One region of the Intrasporangium zincisolvens genome, then DNA from elsewhere that is predicted to be linked to it. Evidence: predicted binding sites of a transcription regulator. Region 1 holds the regulator's gene; the other holds the start of a gene.
The links. Region 1 encodes HspR, which represses chaperone genes until heat shock. Its sites were predicted from a motif close to AAGTTGAGTCNNNNNGACTCAACTT; they were not measured.
Positions count from the first base shown of each region.

Region 1 (6,972 bases):
GACGCCGGCATCAAGGTGTCCGACATCGACCACGTCGTCCTCGTCGGCGGCTCGACCCGCATGCCCGCGGTCGCCTCCCTCGTCAAGGAGATGACCGGCGGCAAGGAGCCCAACAAGGGCGTCAACCCCGACGAGGTCGTCGCCATGGGCGCGAGCCTGCAGGCCGGCGTCCTCAAGGGCGAGCGCAAGGACGTCCTGCTCATCGACGTCACGCCGCTGTCGCTCGGCATCGAGACCAAGGGTGGCCTGTTCACCAAGCTCATCGAGCGCAACACCGCGATCCCGACGAAGCGCTCGGAGATCTTCAGCACGGCCGACGACAACCAGCCCTCGGTCCTCATCCAGGTCTTCCAGGGTGAGCGCGAGATCGCCCAGCACAACAAGTCGCTCGGCACCTTCGAGCTGACCGGCATCGCGCCGGCCCCCCGCGGCGTGCCGAAGATCGAGGTCACCTTCGACATCGACGCCAACGGCATCGTCAACGTCAGTGCCAAGGACCAGGGCACCGGCAAGGAGCAGAAGATGACGATCACGGGCGGCTCGGCCCTGTCCAAGGACGAGATCGACCGGATGGTCAAGGACGCCGAGGCGCACGCCGAGGAGGACCACAAGCGTCGCGAGCAGGCCGAGGTGCGCAACCAGGCCGAGCAGCTCGTCTTCTCGACCGAGAACTTCCTCAAGGAGTCGGGCGACAAGATCCCGGCCGACGTCAAGACGCCGGTCGAGGAGTCGCTCGCCGACCTCAAGGCCGCGATCGCCGAGGGTTCCGAGGCCACGGCCGAGGACGTCAAGGCCAAGATCGAGGACCTCAACACCAAGTCGCAGGCCATGGGCCAGGCGGTCTACGCCTCGGATCAGGCGAGCGCCGCCTCCGCCGGCGCCCCGGGCGCCGACGGCACGGGTCCCGACGGCACCCCGTCGGGCTCGGCCCACGCGGACGCGTCCGACGACGACGTCGTCGACGCCGAGGTCGTCGACGAGGACGAGGCCAAGGACGCCAAGTGACCGAGTCCACCCCGAACCCCGAGGCCGAGGGCGCCCAGCCCGGCGCCGGCGGGCCCGAGGTGACCGACGCGAAGGGTGCCGGCGGCGAGTCCGCCGGCACCCCCGGCGCGGGCGCCCGGGGCCACCACACGTACTACGAGGGCGGCCCCGGCGCCTCGTCCGAGCCCGGTGGCGACGACGAGTACGACCACCGCGCCGAGGCCGCCACCGAGCGGGAGGCCCTCGCGCAGGAGGACGCGCTCGCTGCCTCCTACCTCGCCGACCTCCAGCGGCTGCAGGCCGAGTACGTCAACTACAAGAAGCGCGTCGACCGCGACCGCGAGGTCATCCGCCACACCGCGGTGGGCAGCGTCGTCGAGTCGCTGCTGCCGGTCCTCGACGACATCCACATGGCCCGTCAGGCCGGCGACCTCGCCGGTGGTCCGTTCGCGGCCATCGCCGACAAGCTCGAGGCGACGCTCGGCCGCTTCGGCGTCGAGCGCCTCGGCGAGGCGGGCGAGGAGTTCGACCCCAACGTGCACGAGGCCCTCATGCACGTCGAGGCGCAGCTGCCGGAGGGTGCCACGGGCACGACGGTGGTGCAGGTGCTCCAGCCGGGGTACCGCATCGGCGACCGGCTCGTCCGTGCCGCCCGGGTGTCGGTTGCCGACCCCGCGTGAGCGCCACGCCGCGCCGACGCCCCACGCGTCGGCCGGCATCGATGATGATGTGAGGACCGGCGGGGACCCCGTGCGGCCGCAGCAGGAGAGGCAGGTGCGCCATGGCTAGCCAGGACTGGTTCGAGAAGGACTTCTACGCGACCCTCGGCGTCGCCCAGGATGCCGACGCGGCCGCGATCAAGAAGGCCTACCGCAAGCTCGCCCGCGACCTGCACCCCGACCACAACGTCGGCGACACCGGGGCCGAGGAGCGCTTCAAGGAGATCGGCGAGGCCTATGCGGTCCTGTCCGACCCCGAGCAGCGCCGCGAGTACGACGCGATCCGCGCCATGTCGCACGGGGGCGCCCGCTTCACCGCGGGCGGCCCCGGCGGCGGTGGCGCCGGGTTCGAGGACATCTTCTCGGCGTTCGGCGGTGCAGCCGGTCCCGGCGGCACCCGCGTCCGCTTCGGCGGGGGCGGTGCCGGTGCCGGCCAGCCGAACCTCGAGGACATCCTCGGGCAGATGTTCGGCGGGGGTGGCCCGGGCGGTGCCGGCGGCTTCGGCCAGCAGTACGGCGGCTACGGCTCGACGGCCGGCCCGCGGCCCGGCGCCGACGTTCAGGCCTCGACGAGCATCGGCTTCCGCGACGCCGTCGAGGGCTCGACGGTGACGCTCGGCTCGCCCGACCTCGGCCGCATCAACGCGCGGATCCCCGCCGGTGTCAAGGACGGCCAGAAGATCCGCCTCCGCGGCAAGGGCCGCCAGGGCGAGGCCGGCGGCCCCGCCGGCGACCTCATCCTCACCGTGACCGTCGAGAAGCACCCGGTCTTCGGGCGCGACGGCGACAACCTCACCGTCGACCTCCCCGTCACCTTCGCCGAGGCCGCACTCGGGGCCACCGTCGCGGTGCCGACCCTCGACGGCGGGCAGGTCAAGGTGCGCATCGCGGCCGGCACACCGAGCGGACGCGTCCTGCGCGTCAAGGGCCGTGGCGTCCACCGCGGCGAGCACACCGGCGACCTCCTCGCCAAGGTGCAGGTCGTCGTGCCGCAGCGACTCACCGACGAGGCCCGCGCCGCGATCGAGACGATGGCCGCGGCCGAGGACGACCAGGACCCCCGGGCCGACCTCTTCCGCCGGGCCCGGGCCTGACGCCGGGCGGCCCACCCAGAGTCAGGACGAGGGAAGGAGTGGTGAGGATGGCACGCAGGAGCGCACGCCCCGCAGGGCACGACGACGACGCGCCCGTCTTCGTCATCTCCGTAGCTGCCGAGCTGGCCGGGATGCACGCGCAGACGCTGCGCCAGTACGACCGCCTCGGGCTCGTGACGCCGTCGCGGACCCGGGGCGGCGGGCGTCGCTACAGCACCCGCGACGTCGAGCTGCTCCGCGAGGTGCAGCGCCTCTCGCACGAGGGTGTGTCGCTCGTCGGCATCCAGCGCATCCTCGACCTCGAGAACCACGTGACCGCGCTGCAGTCCAGGGTCGAGGAGCTCGCGGCCGACCTCGAGCGCACCCAGGCGGCCCTGCACGCGAGCACGCGGTTCTTCGCGGTCGGCCCGCGCGGCGAGGCGGTCCCGATGCGGCCCGGGCAGCGCCCGCCGCGCACGGCCGCCTCGCAGGCGCTCGTCGTCTGGCGTCCCGAGCACTGACGCGTACCGCACCGTTTGGCAAGCCCCCGGTGAGGTGCAAGGATTGCCGGGCCTCCAGCCACGCGGGCACTGGCTGTGCCATGCCCAGGTGGAGGATCTTCTCTTGTCCCACCCGCTCGACCCGACGACGTCGTACGGTGTTCCCGACCCTGCCGGAGCCGGCGAGACGTGGGAGCAGATGCCGAGGCTCGTGCTGCCCGAGACTGATCTCGGGCGTCTGTTCGCCACCGTTGACTGGGCGGCGACCGGGCTCGGCCCCGTGGACACGTGGCCGGCCGAGCTCGTCAGCGTGGTCAACGCGGCGCTCTGGCAGCGGTTCCCCATCCTCGTGTGCTGGGGTCCGGAGCTGCTCATGCTCTACAACGACGCCTACCGGGTCCTGCTCGGCGAGGAGAAGCACCCGGCGGCCCTGGGCCTGCCGGTGCGCGACGTGTGGCCCGAGGTGTGGGACGTCATCGAGCCGCGATTCACCGAGGTGACGACGACGCGCCAGCCGTCGTGGGACGAGGACCAGCTGCTCGTCGTCGATCGCAACGGCTTCCTCGAGGAGGCCTACTTCACGTGGTCCTACAGCGTCGTCACCGGCGCCGAGGGTGAGGTCGCCGGGATCCTCGACATCTCGACCGAGACGACGAGCAAGGTGCTGGCCGAGCGCCGCGCCTCGATCGTGTCGCGGCTCGGCGCCGCCCTCGGCGGCGCCGCCACGCTCGAGGACGTCGAGCGGCTGGCGCTCGGGATCATGCGCGAGAACGTCAACGACCACGCGTCGGTCGACCTCGTCGTGGGCGCCCGCGGTGAGGCCGACGCGGCGAGCGGCCCGAGCCACCACGTGCACGTCGTGCCGGTCGTCGAGCCCGGGCGCGACGAGGCCAGCGCGTCGCTCGTCGTCACCGCCAACCTGCGACGCCCGTGGGACGAGCAGCTGCAGGCCTACGTCGAGCTGTGCGCGTCGCACGTGGCCGCCGCCCTCGCCGGGGTGCGCCGCCTCGACGACGAGCGGCAACGGGTCGAGGCCCTCGCCGAGCTCGACGCCGCCAAGAGCGCCTTCTTCACCAACATCAGCCACGAGCTGCGCACCCCGCTGACGCTCATCGCCGGTCCCGTCGAGGACGCCCTCGACGTACCGGACCTCGACCCGGCCGTGCGGCGCCACCTCGAGCTCGTCGGCCGCAACGCCGAGCGGCTGAGGGTCCTCGTCGACCAGCTGCTCGACCTCACCCGCATCGACGCCGGACGTGTCGAGCCGCACGTCGTCGAGACCGACGTCGCCGAGCTCGTGCGCGGCCTCGCCGCCAGCTTCCGCCCCGCGGTGCACCGCGTCGGGCTCACCTTCGCCACCGACGTGCCCGACCTCGGCCGTCCCGCCTGGGTCGACCGCGACATGGTCGAGCGGATCGTGCTCAACCTGCTGTCCAACGCCCTGAAGTACACGCCCGCCGGCGGGGTCGAGGTGACCCTCCACGCGATGGAGGACGGCTTCGAGGTACTCGTCACCGACTCCGGGATCGGCATCCCGGCGGCCGACCTCGCGTCGGTGTTCGAGCGGTTCCGCCAGCTGCCGCGCACCGACGGCGCGCGCTCCCGGGAGGGCGCCGGCATCGGCCTCTTCCTCGTGCGCCAGCTCGCCGAGCTGCAGGGCGGCCACGCCTGGGTCGACTCGGTCGAGGGCATGGGCAGCACGTTCGGCGTCCGCCTCCCGTGGGGCCGGCCCGCCGTGGGTGTCGAGCCGGCGAGCCCGTCGATCACGCCGCGCGCCGTCGAGTCCTTCCTCGTCGAAGCCCACGGTTGGGACGCCGGGGCCGACGCGCCCCTCGACGACGCCATCCTGGCCGCCCTGCCGGCCGAGCCCGGCGTCGCGCCGGTGGACGGCGCCGAGGCGCAGCCCGACGAGCGTCCCCTGCTGCTGCTCGCCGAGGACAACGGCGACATGCGCGCCTACCTCGCGGAGGCCCTCGCCGACCGGTACGAGGTGGTCACCGCCCGCGACGGCGTCGAGGCCCTGAAGGCGGCGCGGTCACGCCGGCCCGACCTCGTCCTCGCCGACGTCATGATGCCGCGGCTCGACGGCCTCGGCCTGCTGCAGGCGCTGCGCGACGACGACGTGCTCGCCGACCTCCCCGTGGTCATGCTGACCGCGCGGGCCGGCGACGAGGCCAGCGTCACCGGCCTCGTCCGCGGCGCGGACGACTACGTCGCCAAGCCGTTCGAGATGCGTCACCTGCGGGCTCGCCTGTCCGCCAACCTCGCCCGGTCCCGAGAGCGCGCCCGCGACGCCGCGTGGCGCCGCGCCGTCGTCGCCTCGCTGCACGAGCCGCTGGCCGTGTTCGAGCCCGGTGGGCGGGTCGTCTCGCTCAACGAGGCCTTCACCCGCACCTACGGCTGGAGCCTCGAGAACGGCCCCATCGAGCTGCCCCACCCGTGGAGCGTCGAGGGCGCGACGGCGGCCGCCGGTCGCGTCGAGCGCATCCTCGCCTCGAGCGGGACCGTCGAGGAGTCGCTGTCGATCGCCCGCAGCGACGGCAGCCGTGCCCAGGTGTCGATCACGTCGTCGGTCATCCCGGCGAGCGGCACGCACCCGGCCCTCGTCGTCAGCGTCGTGCGCGACACGACCCTGCAGCACGAGGCCGAGCAGCGCCGGGCCCGCGCCGCCGCCCTCGTCTCCGAGCTGCGCTCGGCCGAGGACCTCGAGACGGTCGTGTCCGCGGTCGTCACGGGCTTCAGCGTCCTCTTCGACGGCATCGCGACGCTCCAGCTTCCGGGTCGCTCCGACACCGAGCGGCTCTACTTCAAGCCACAGGGGCCGACGCCCGCCGCCGAGCTGCACCCGCTGACCAAGGCGGTGCTCACGACCGGGGCACTGCCGGGCGGGCAGGACGCGCGCGACGAGGCGGCGCCGGGCATCCTCTTCGAGCCGGCCGGGCCCGACTCGCCGGTGCGGGTCTGGGTGCGCTTCCGGGCGCCGCGCGCGGTGTCGGCCGACGAGCGGATCGCCGGCGACCTCATCGCCCAGCTGCTCGCCCAGGCCGTCGACCGGGTCGCGGCGCGGCAGGACCGCGACACCAAGGAGGCCCAGCTGCGCCAGGCCATCGAGAGCCACCGCCTCATCGGCCACGCCGTCGGCGTGCTCATCGAGCGGCACCGGATCACCTCGGTCCAGGGCTTCGAGATGCTGCGCCAGTCCTCGCTCAACCGCAACATCAAGCTGCGCGAGCTGGCCCAGCGCGTCGTCGAGACGGGCCTCGACCCCGTCGACGCCTGACGCCTGACGCGTGACGCCGCGCGCCGGCTCGTCCGTACACTCGCGCCGTGGAGCACGTGGATCCCTACGCGTCCGATGTGTCCGACGAGCACGACGAGCACGACGGGCTCGAGCACCTCGTCGTGCTGCCCGAGCGCGACGCCGCCGAGGAGGTCGCCGAGCAGCTCGCGGCCGAGGGCCTGACGCAGGTGCGCGTCGTGCGCGAGGCGCTGGCCGGCGAGGACGACTCCGAGGACCACGAGTGGGCGGTCCACGTGCGCACGCCCGACGACCCGGTCTGGGTCGAGCGGCTCACGCAGCTCGCGCAGGCCCACGACGGCTGGTACGACCCCGACCCGGACGCCTGACCTCGGCCCCGTCTGACCCGACCTCGGAGACGGCGCCTGACCCGACGCCTGAGACGCGCCTCAGTCGCC
Region 1 is NZ_JAWIIL010000001.1:902,855-909,826, forward strand. It holds gene dnaK (molecular chaperone DnaK) at 1-1,005, shown strand, start outside; gene RY076_RS04085 (nucleotide exchange factor GrpE) at 1,002-1,664, shown strand; gene RY076_RS04090 (DnaJ C-terminal domain-containing protein) at 1,766-2,797, shown strand; gene RY076_RS04095 (heat shock protein transcriptional repressor HspR) at 2,845-3,297, shown strand; gene RY076_RS04100 (ATP-binding protein) at 3,401-6,556, shown strand; gene RY076_RS04105 (ribonuclease E inhibitor RraB) at 6,604-6,903, shown strand; gene RY076_RS04110 (DivIVA domain-containing protein) at 6,964-6,972, opposite strand, start outside.

Region 2 (6,972 bases), on a different contig from region 1:
CGTAGCCGACGTAGCCGGGGGGCGAGCCGAACAGGCGGCTCACCGTGTGCTTCTCCGAGTACTCGGACATGTCGAGCTGGATCAGGGCGTCCTCGCTGCCGAAGAGGAACTCGGCGAGCGTCTTGGCCAGCTCGGTCTTACCGACGCCGGTGGGGCCGGCGAAGATGAACGAGCCACCGGGACGACGCGGGTCCTTCAGGCCCGCACGCGTGCGGCGGATCGCCTGGGACAGCGCCTTGACGGCGTCGTCCATGCCGACGATGCGCTTGTGCAGCTCGTCCTCCATGTGGAGCAGTCGGCTCGACTCCTCCTCGGTCAGCTTGAAGACCGGGATGCCGGTGCTGGCGGCCAGGACCTCGGCGATGAGCTCCTCGTCGACCTCGGCCACGACGTCCATGTCGCCGGACTTCCACTGCGCCTCGCGCTCGGCCTTCTCCTGGCGCAGGCGCTTCTCGTCGTCGCGGACACGGGCCGCGCGCTCGAAGTCCTGGCCGTCGATGGCCGACTCCTTCTCGCGGACCAGCGCGGCGATCTTCTCGTCGAAGTCACGCAGGTCCGGCGGCGCCGTCATCCGGCGGATGCGCAGTCGCGCGCCCGCCTCGTCGATGAGGTCGATCGCCTTGTCCGGGAGGAAGCGGTCGTTGATGTACCGGTCGGCCATGTTGGCCGCGGCGACGAGGGCGCCGTCGGTGATCGTGACCCGGTGGTGGGCCTCGTAGCGGTCGCGCAGACCCTTGAGGATCTCGATGGCGTGCGGCAGCGTCGGCTCCTGCACCTGGATCGGCTGGAAGCGCCGCTCGAGGGCCGAGTCCTTCTCGATGTGCTTGCGGTACTCGTCGAGCGTCGTCGCGCCGATCGTCTGCAGCTCGCCGCGGGCCAGCATCGGCTTGAGGATGCTCGCCGCGTCGATCGCGCCCTCGGCGGCACCCGCACCGACGAGCGTGTGGATCTCGTCGATGAAGATGATGATGTCGCCGCGAGTGCGGATCTCCTTGAGGACCTTCTTCAGCCGCTCCTCGAAGTCACCGCGGTAGCGGCTGCCGGCCACGAGCGAGCCGAGGTCGAGGGTGTAGAGCTGCTTGTCCTTGAGCGTCTCGGGCACCTCGCCCTTGACGATGTCCTGGGCCAGACCCTCGACGACGGCGGTTTTGCCGACGCCGGGCTCGCCGATGAGGACGGGGTTGTTCTTGGTGCGGCGGGACAGCACCTGCATGACCCGCTCGATCTCCTTCTCGCGCCCGATGACCGGGTCGAGCTTGCCCTCGCGGGCGGCCTGCGTGAGGTTGCGGCCGAACTGGTCGAGCACGAGCGACCCCGCCGGGGTGCCCTCGCCCTGGGCCTGGCCGACGCCGGCTCCGGCCTTCTCGCTGCCCTGGCCACCCTGGTAGCCCGACAGGAGCTGGATGACCTGCTGGCGCACCTTGTTCAGCTCGGCACCGAGCTTGACGAGCACCTGCGCGGCAACGCCCTCGCCCTCACGGATGAGGCCGAGGAGGATGTGCTCGGTGCCGATGTAGCTGTGGCCGAGCTGGAGGGCCTCGCGCAGCGAGTACTCGAGGACCTTCTTGGCGCGGGGCGTGAAGGGGATGTGGCCGGTGGGGGCCTGCTGCCCCTGGCCGATGATCTCCTGGACCTGGGCCCGGACCGCTTCGAGCGAGATGTCGAGCGACTCGAGGGCCTTCGCGGCGACGCCTTCGCCTTCGTGGATCAGACCCAGGAGGATGTGCTCGGTCCCGATGTAGTTGTGGTTGAGCAGGCGTGCTTCCTCCTGCGCGAGGACAACCACCCTCCGGGCCCTGTCGGTGAACCGTTCGAACATGTTCTTCTCCTGACTGATCGAGAGACATCTCGATGCTATCCGTGCCCGCTGTCGGCGAGCACAACCCGACCAACGCGGCGGCGTCGGGTCCTGTTCCCCATCCTGAGTCGGTTGCGCTCAGGTTCGGCCTCTGTTCGCCGTGGGCGAAACGCTGTCCACCCCTCGGCGCCTTGCCTCCGTCCTTCCCGGCTTCTTCTCGCCGTCAACAGCGCAACCGCGCCACGGCGCAGTTTCGACCGGATACGGAACCGATCCGATGCTGCAACCGCGCCATGGCGCACTTTCCCTCGCTGGCGGTCAGGCAGGAACGGCGAGATCACCGGGCCGGCTCGGGAAGTGCCGACGCCACTCGTCGCGAAGTGGAGGCACCGGCATCCCCACCGACCGCATCGCCTTCACCACGCGCACCAACGTCTGTGCGGGGGTTGAGTAGATGTCCCTCGAGATGATGACGAGACGACGGATCCGCTCGTCATCGAGGACCTCATCGCGGCCGATGTCACCCAGCCACTGCTCATCCGACTCCGCATGCTGCCGACCGTCGTACTCGATGATGAGCCGATAGGGCAGATACGAGAGGTCGTAGCGCCGCAGGAGCCGGCCGTCGGCGTCGTGCACCCGGTGGTCCACTTCGGGCTCCGGCAGCCCGGCGAAAACGATGAGCAGACGAACCCGGCTCTCCATGGGCGAGTCCACGCGAGCCCGCACGAGGGACGCGGCCCGTCGAGCCAGCCGCGAGTACGGCCCGCTGTGGTGGCGGGCGCTCTCGACCAGCTCGGCCTCGGTGGTTCGGCCGGCCCGGACCAGCGAGTCTCCGAGCACGACAAGGTCGACGAGATCGAGAAGCTGCGCCAGGTCGAGGAATGTCTGTACCGGGCTCGTCAGCCGCAGGCCGCGAAGAGCCACGACGCGCTGTCCGGCCTTCGTCCGGTGAGCGGCGATGCCGACGCGTCGGGTGCGGTTGCGCGGACTGCACACGTGGACGTCGGGGTCGTCGGGCACGACGCCGCCCCACAGCAATGCAGCGGTGTGGTGCGATACGAAGCTGGCCGGGGTGACGACCGAGAGGGCAGCCGCGGCTCGCGCCTTCACGGTGGGCACCGACCCACGCTCGAGGTGCACACCCCGGAAGACGGCCCGGTGGCTGCGCCTCAGGGACGCGTCGGTGAGGCCTGCCTCCAGCGCGTCGGCCCGTCGGATGGGAGCCGGTTGCTCGTGTGAGTTCGTCATGACCCCGACCCTGCATGCGCTTGCCATGCGTCTGCCGACGCTCTCCACAGGCGCCCAGGCAGCGCGCCGTGGCGCGGTTCCGACGTGGAGCGGTCCCCGAGCCGGTCGGCAACCGCGCCATGGCGCACTTACCGCGCGGATCGCATCCGATCAGACGCAGGAAGTGCGCCATGGCGCAGTTGCTGCCGCCGCACGAGTGGGGTGGGCGGACGCGTCAGGCGGGTGGGCGGCGGCGGGCAAACCGCTGGTGCAGGTTGCGCACCTCGTCCTCGAGCTCGGGCGCGGGGCCGGCGACGACGGCGTCCGGCACGACGTCGATGATGGCGAGGGCGCGCACCGGCGAGGGCGGCACGCCCCACGACGCCCGCCAGCGGCCCAGCCGATCGCTGCTGACGGCATAGACGATCCGACCCAGGCCCACCCAGCCGTGCGCGGCCGAGCACATCGCGCAGTGCTCGCCCGAGGTGTAGACCGTGGCCGCGGCGCGTTCCGACGCGGTGAGCCGGGCGCCGGCCCAGCGGGCGATGGCGAGCTCGGGGTGCTGCGTCTCGTCCATCTCGATGACGTGGTTGTGGTCCTCGAAGAGCACCCCGCCGTCCGCCGACACGAGCACCGAGCCGAACGGCTCGTCGCCGCGCTCGAGGGCCAGCCGCGCCAGCTCGACCGCCCGGCGCAGGTGGACGAGGTCGGCCTCGGTGACGCGTGTGGCGTCGGTGCTGCTCATGCGACCCTCCCGGTGACTAGTGCGAACGTGACGAAGGCGCCGCCGTCGGCCTCGAGCATCTGCTGCACCGGCGAGGTGGCCTGGCCCTTGAGCTCGTTGACCGCCCGCTCCCAGAGCAGCCAGTTCGCGCAGCCCTCCGGCTGGCTCCGCGCCGTGACGGAGGCGAAGGCGCGGCTGAAGTCCCACTGGCTGCGCAGCCACTCGGCGGTGTGCCAGGCGGCCGTCTCGGCGCCGACGACCTTGTCGACGTGGTCGGGGATCTCGCCGAGCTCGCGCACCTCGGTGGTCAGCGCCGGCGTCGCCACGCCGAGCTGGCCGCCCGGGCGCAGGAACTTGGCGACGTAGGGCGGGTAGTGGTCGCCGGTGCCGAAGTACTCCCACGCGTCGATGCTGATGATCGCGTCGAAGGCGCCCCGGCCGAAGGGCAGCTGGTGGGCGTCGACCCGCACCGGCAGGACGCGGTCGGCCACGCCCTCCTTGTCGAAGACGGCGGCGGCCTCGCTCGGGTCGACCCAGAGGTCGGCGGCCACGACCTGGACCCCGTACTCCTTGGCGAGGAACACCGACGTCGCCCCGAGACCGGACCCGAGGTCGAGCACGCGCATGCCGGGGCGCAGGTCGAGGTCGGCCGCGAGGTCCTCGAGCAGCCAGAGCGGGTGCGGGCCCATGTCGAGGTCGACGAGCCACATGGCGTCGTACTTCGACGACTTGGGGAAGGCGTCCTTCGTGAGGTGGTCCAGCGCAGGCATGCCCCGATCCTCCCTGTCGCGGGTCGCGGCGTCGACCGAGATCCACTGTGCGAGCGGGCGACGCGAGGTCAGGTGACGCGCACGAGGTCGTCGGGCGTCAGCGCGGCGACCGACGTCCGCCCCGTGAGCGCCAGCTGGAGGTCGAGCTCCGCGCGCAAGTTGCGGAGCACCTCGGCGACGCCGGTCGCGCCGGCCAGTGCCAGCCCGTACACGTGCGGACGGCCGACGCCGACCGCGCTGGCTCCCAGGGCGAGGGCGACGAAAGCATCTGCGCCGCAACGGATCCCGCTGTCGAAAACGATCGGTATCGCGGACCCTGCACCTCGGACGGCGTCGACGACACCCGGCAGCGCGTCGAGCGCCGCCACCGACCGGTCGACCTGCCGCCCGCCGTGGTTGGAGACCCAGAGGCCGTCGACGCCCTCGTCGACCGCGCGCAGGGCGTCCTCGGGGTGCAGCACGCCCTTGAGCACGACGGGCATCGTCGTCAGTGCGCGCAGCCGGGGCAGGTCCTCCCACGTCAGGGACGCCCGGCTGAAGACGTCGAGGAACACCTCGACCGCGGCCCGCGGCTCGGCCGAGGTGAGGTTGCGACGCGTGTCGCCGGGGTGGTTGCGGCTCATCGACACCAGCGTCGACACCGCCGCCGGTGTGGGGCGCGGGCGCTCCTGTGCGCCAGCGGATTCCGCGGCCGCGATGCGCTCCGCGACGAGCCGACGGAAGACCGGGTCGGACGTGTACTGCGCGATCCCCTCGCCGCGTGCGAACGGCAGGTGCCCGAGGTCGAGGTCGCGCGGGCGCCAGCCGAGGTAGGCGGTGTCGAGGGTGACGACGAGCGCCTCGCTGCCGCAGGCCTCGGCGCGTGACACGAGGCTCTCGACGAGGTCGTCGTCGCTGCTCCAGTACAGCTGGTACCAGTGGCCCGTGCCGCCGAGCTCGCGCGCGACGTCCTCCATCGGCACCGACGCCTGGGTGCTCAGCACCGGCGTCACGCCTTGGGCCCGCGCACCTCGGGCGACGGCGAGGTCGGCGTCGGCGTGCGCCATCGACAGCACGCCGATGGGGGAGACGACGAAGGGCGACGGGTGGCGGCGTCCGAACAGCTCGACGGACTGGTCGCGCTCGCGGGTGTCGACGAGCATGCGGGGCACCACCTGCCAACGGTCGAAGGCCTCACGGTTGGCGCGCGCGGTGGCCTCGGACCCGGCCGACCCTGCGACGTAGGCGAACCCGCGCCTCGACATGACGCGTCGGGCGGCCTCCTCCAGCTGCGTGCCGTCGGTGGTGACCTCGGGCCGTCGCCCGAAGGCGCCTGCCCGGTAGATCGCCGACTGCACCCCTCGGCCGAGCCCTGTCTCAGGCATCGGGCGTCCTCCTCACGTTCACCACGCCACCGAAACCGTGTCACGCCACCAGCGCTCGAGCGCGTCGACGGGCTCGGCGTCGGTGCGGCTCCACAGCCGCAGGAACAGCTCGACGGCGCCTCCGATCCAGGCCACGTCGGCGCCCGCGTCCAGCGCCTCGACGTCGGTGAGGCGGGTCGTCGTCGCCGGGCGGTCGGGGGCGAGGTCGAGCAGCCAGGCGAGCGACGCGTCGTCGGGCCGCACGAGCACGCGCGCGGCCCGTTGCGGCTGGGCGCCCTGCTTGCGCCGCGGCACGAAGCCGGCGAGCAGCTCGTCGATGCCGTCCGCGGCCAGGCGCGGGCGCAGCCACGTCTCGTCGGCGCGGGGCGCCCGGCCGAGGCGGGCCGCCATGGCGTCGACGGCGTGCACCGACGTCTCGAAGCACTGCCGCCGCGTCCAGAAGAGGCGGGGTGCGGGCGCGTCGTGCAGGAAGGTGAGCGCGTCGAGGTCGTCGGGTGCGTCGGCCAGGGCCTGCAGCAGGCCGGTGGCGCCCTCGTCGAACCACTCGAGCACGTCGACCGCGGCCCGCCCCTCGGCCTCGAACCGCTCAGGGTCCTGCTCCGGGGCGCCGCGCACGTGGCTCGTGGCCCAGCGGTGCACCATCCCCTGGTGGGTCACGAGGTCGAGCACCGTCCAGCCGGGGCACGTGGGCACCGACGCGTCGAGGCCGGCCGAGCCGGCGTTGCCGCGCAGCACGGTCGAGGCCGTGCCGAGGCCCTCGCCGAGGTCCTCGAGGGTCAGCCCGGAGGCCAGCGCGGAGGCGTGGCTCGACGGGCCGGACGCGTCGGGGGAGTGCTCGCTCACGGCCCCGAGTCTGCCGCACCGGACCGTCCCGCGGCCGGTGGCGACCGCCGGTCGACGGCGGGCGTGGACGGAGCACCCGGCCTGCGGCGGTAGATTTCGCCCGAGGGACGGCCACCGCCGCCCGTCCGTACCGCCCGAGAAACCCCGGAGGCCCGCCGTGGACGCCAGCGACCTGCTGCGCAACTCCCTCCTGCAGCTGTCCAAGCAGGAGAAGATCCGAGACGTCATCGAAAAGGCGCCCGT
Region 2 is NZ_JAWIIL010000003.1:602,563-609,534, forward strand. It holds gene RY076_RS11265 (ATP-dependent Clp protease ATP-binding subunit) at 1-1,819, opposite strand, end outside; gene RY076_RS11270 (hypothetical protein) at 2,117-2,920, opposite strand; gene RY076_RS11275 (nucleoside deaminase) at 3,264-3,773, opposite strand; gene RY076_RS11280 (SAM-dependent methyltransferase) at 3,770-4,522, opposite strand; gene RY076_RS11285 (alpha-hydroxy-acid oxidizing protein) at 4,591-5,886, opposite strand; gene RY076_RS11290 (maleylpyruvate isomerase N-terminal domain-containing protein) at 5,905-6,729, opposite strand; gene RY076_RS11295 (proline dehydrogenase family protein) at 6,887-6,972, shown strand, end outside.
Region 2: a site for HspR is predicted at 1,919-1,943, ahead of RY076_RS11265 (ATP-dependent Clp protease ATP-binding subunit). Genes of this name have one in related genera too.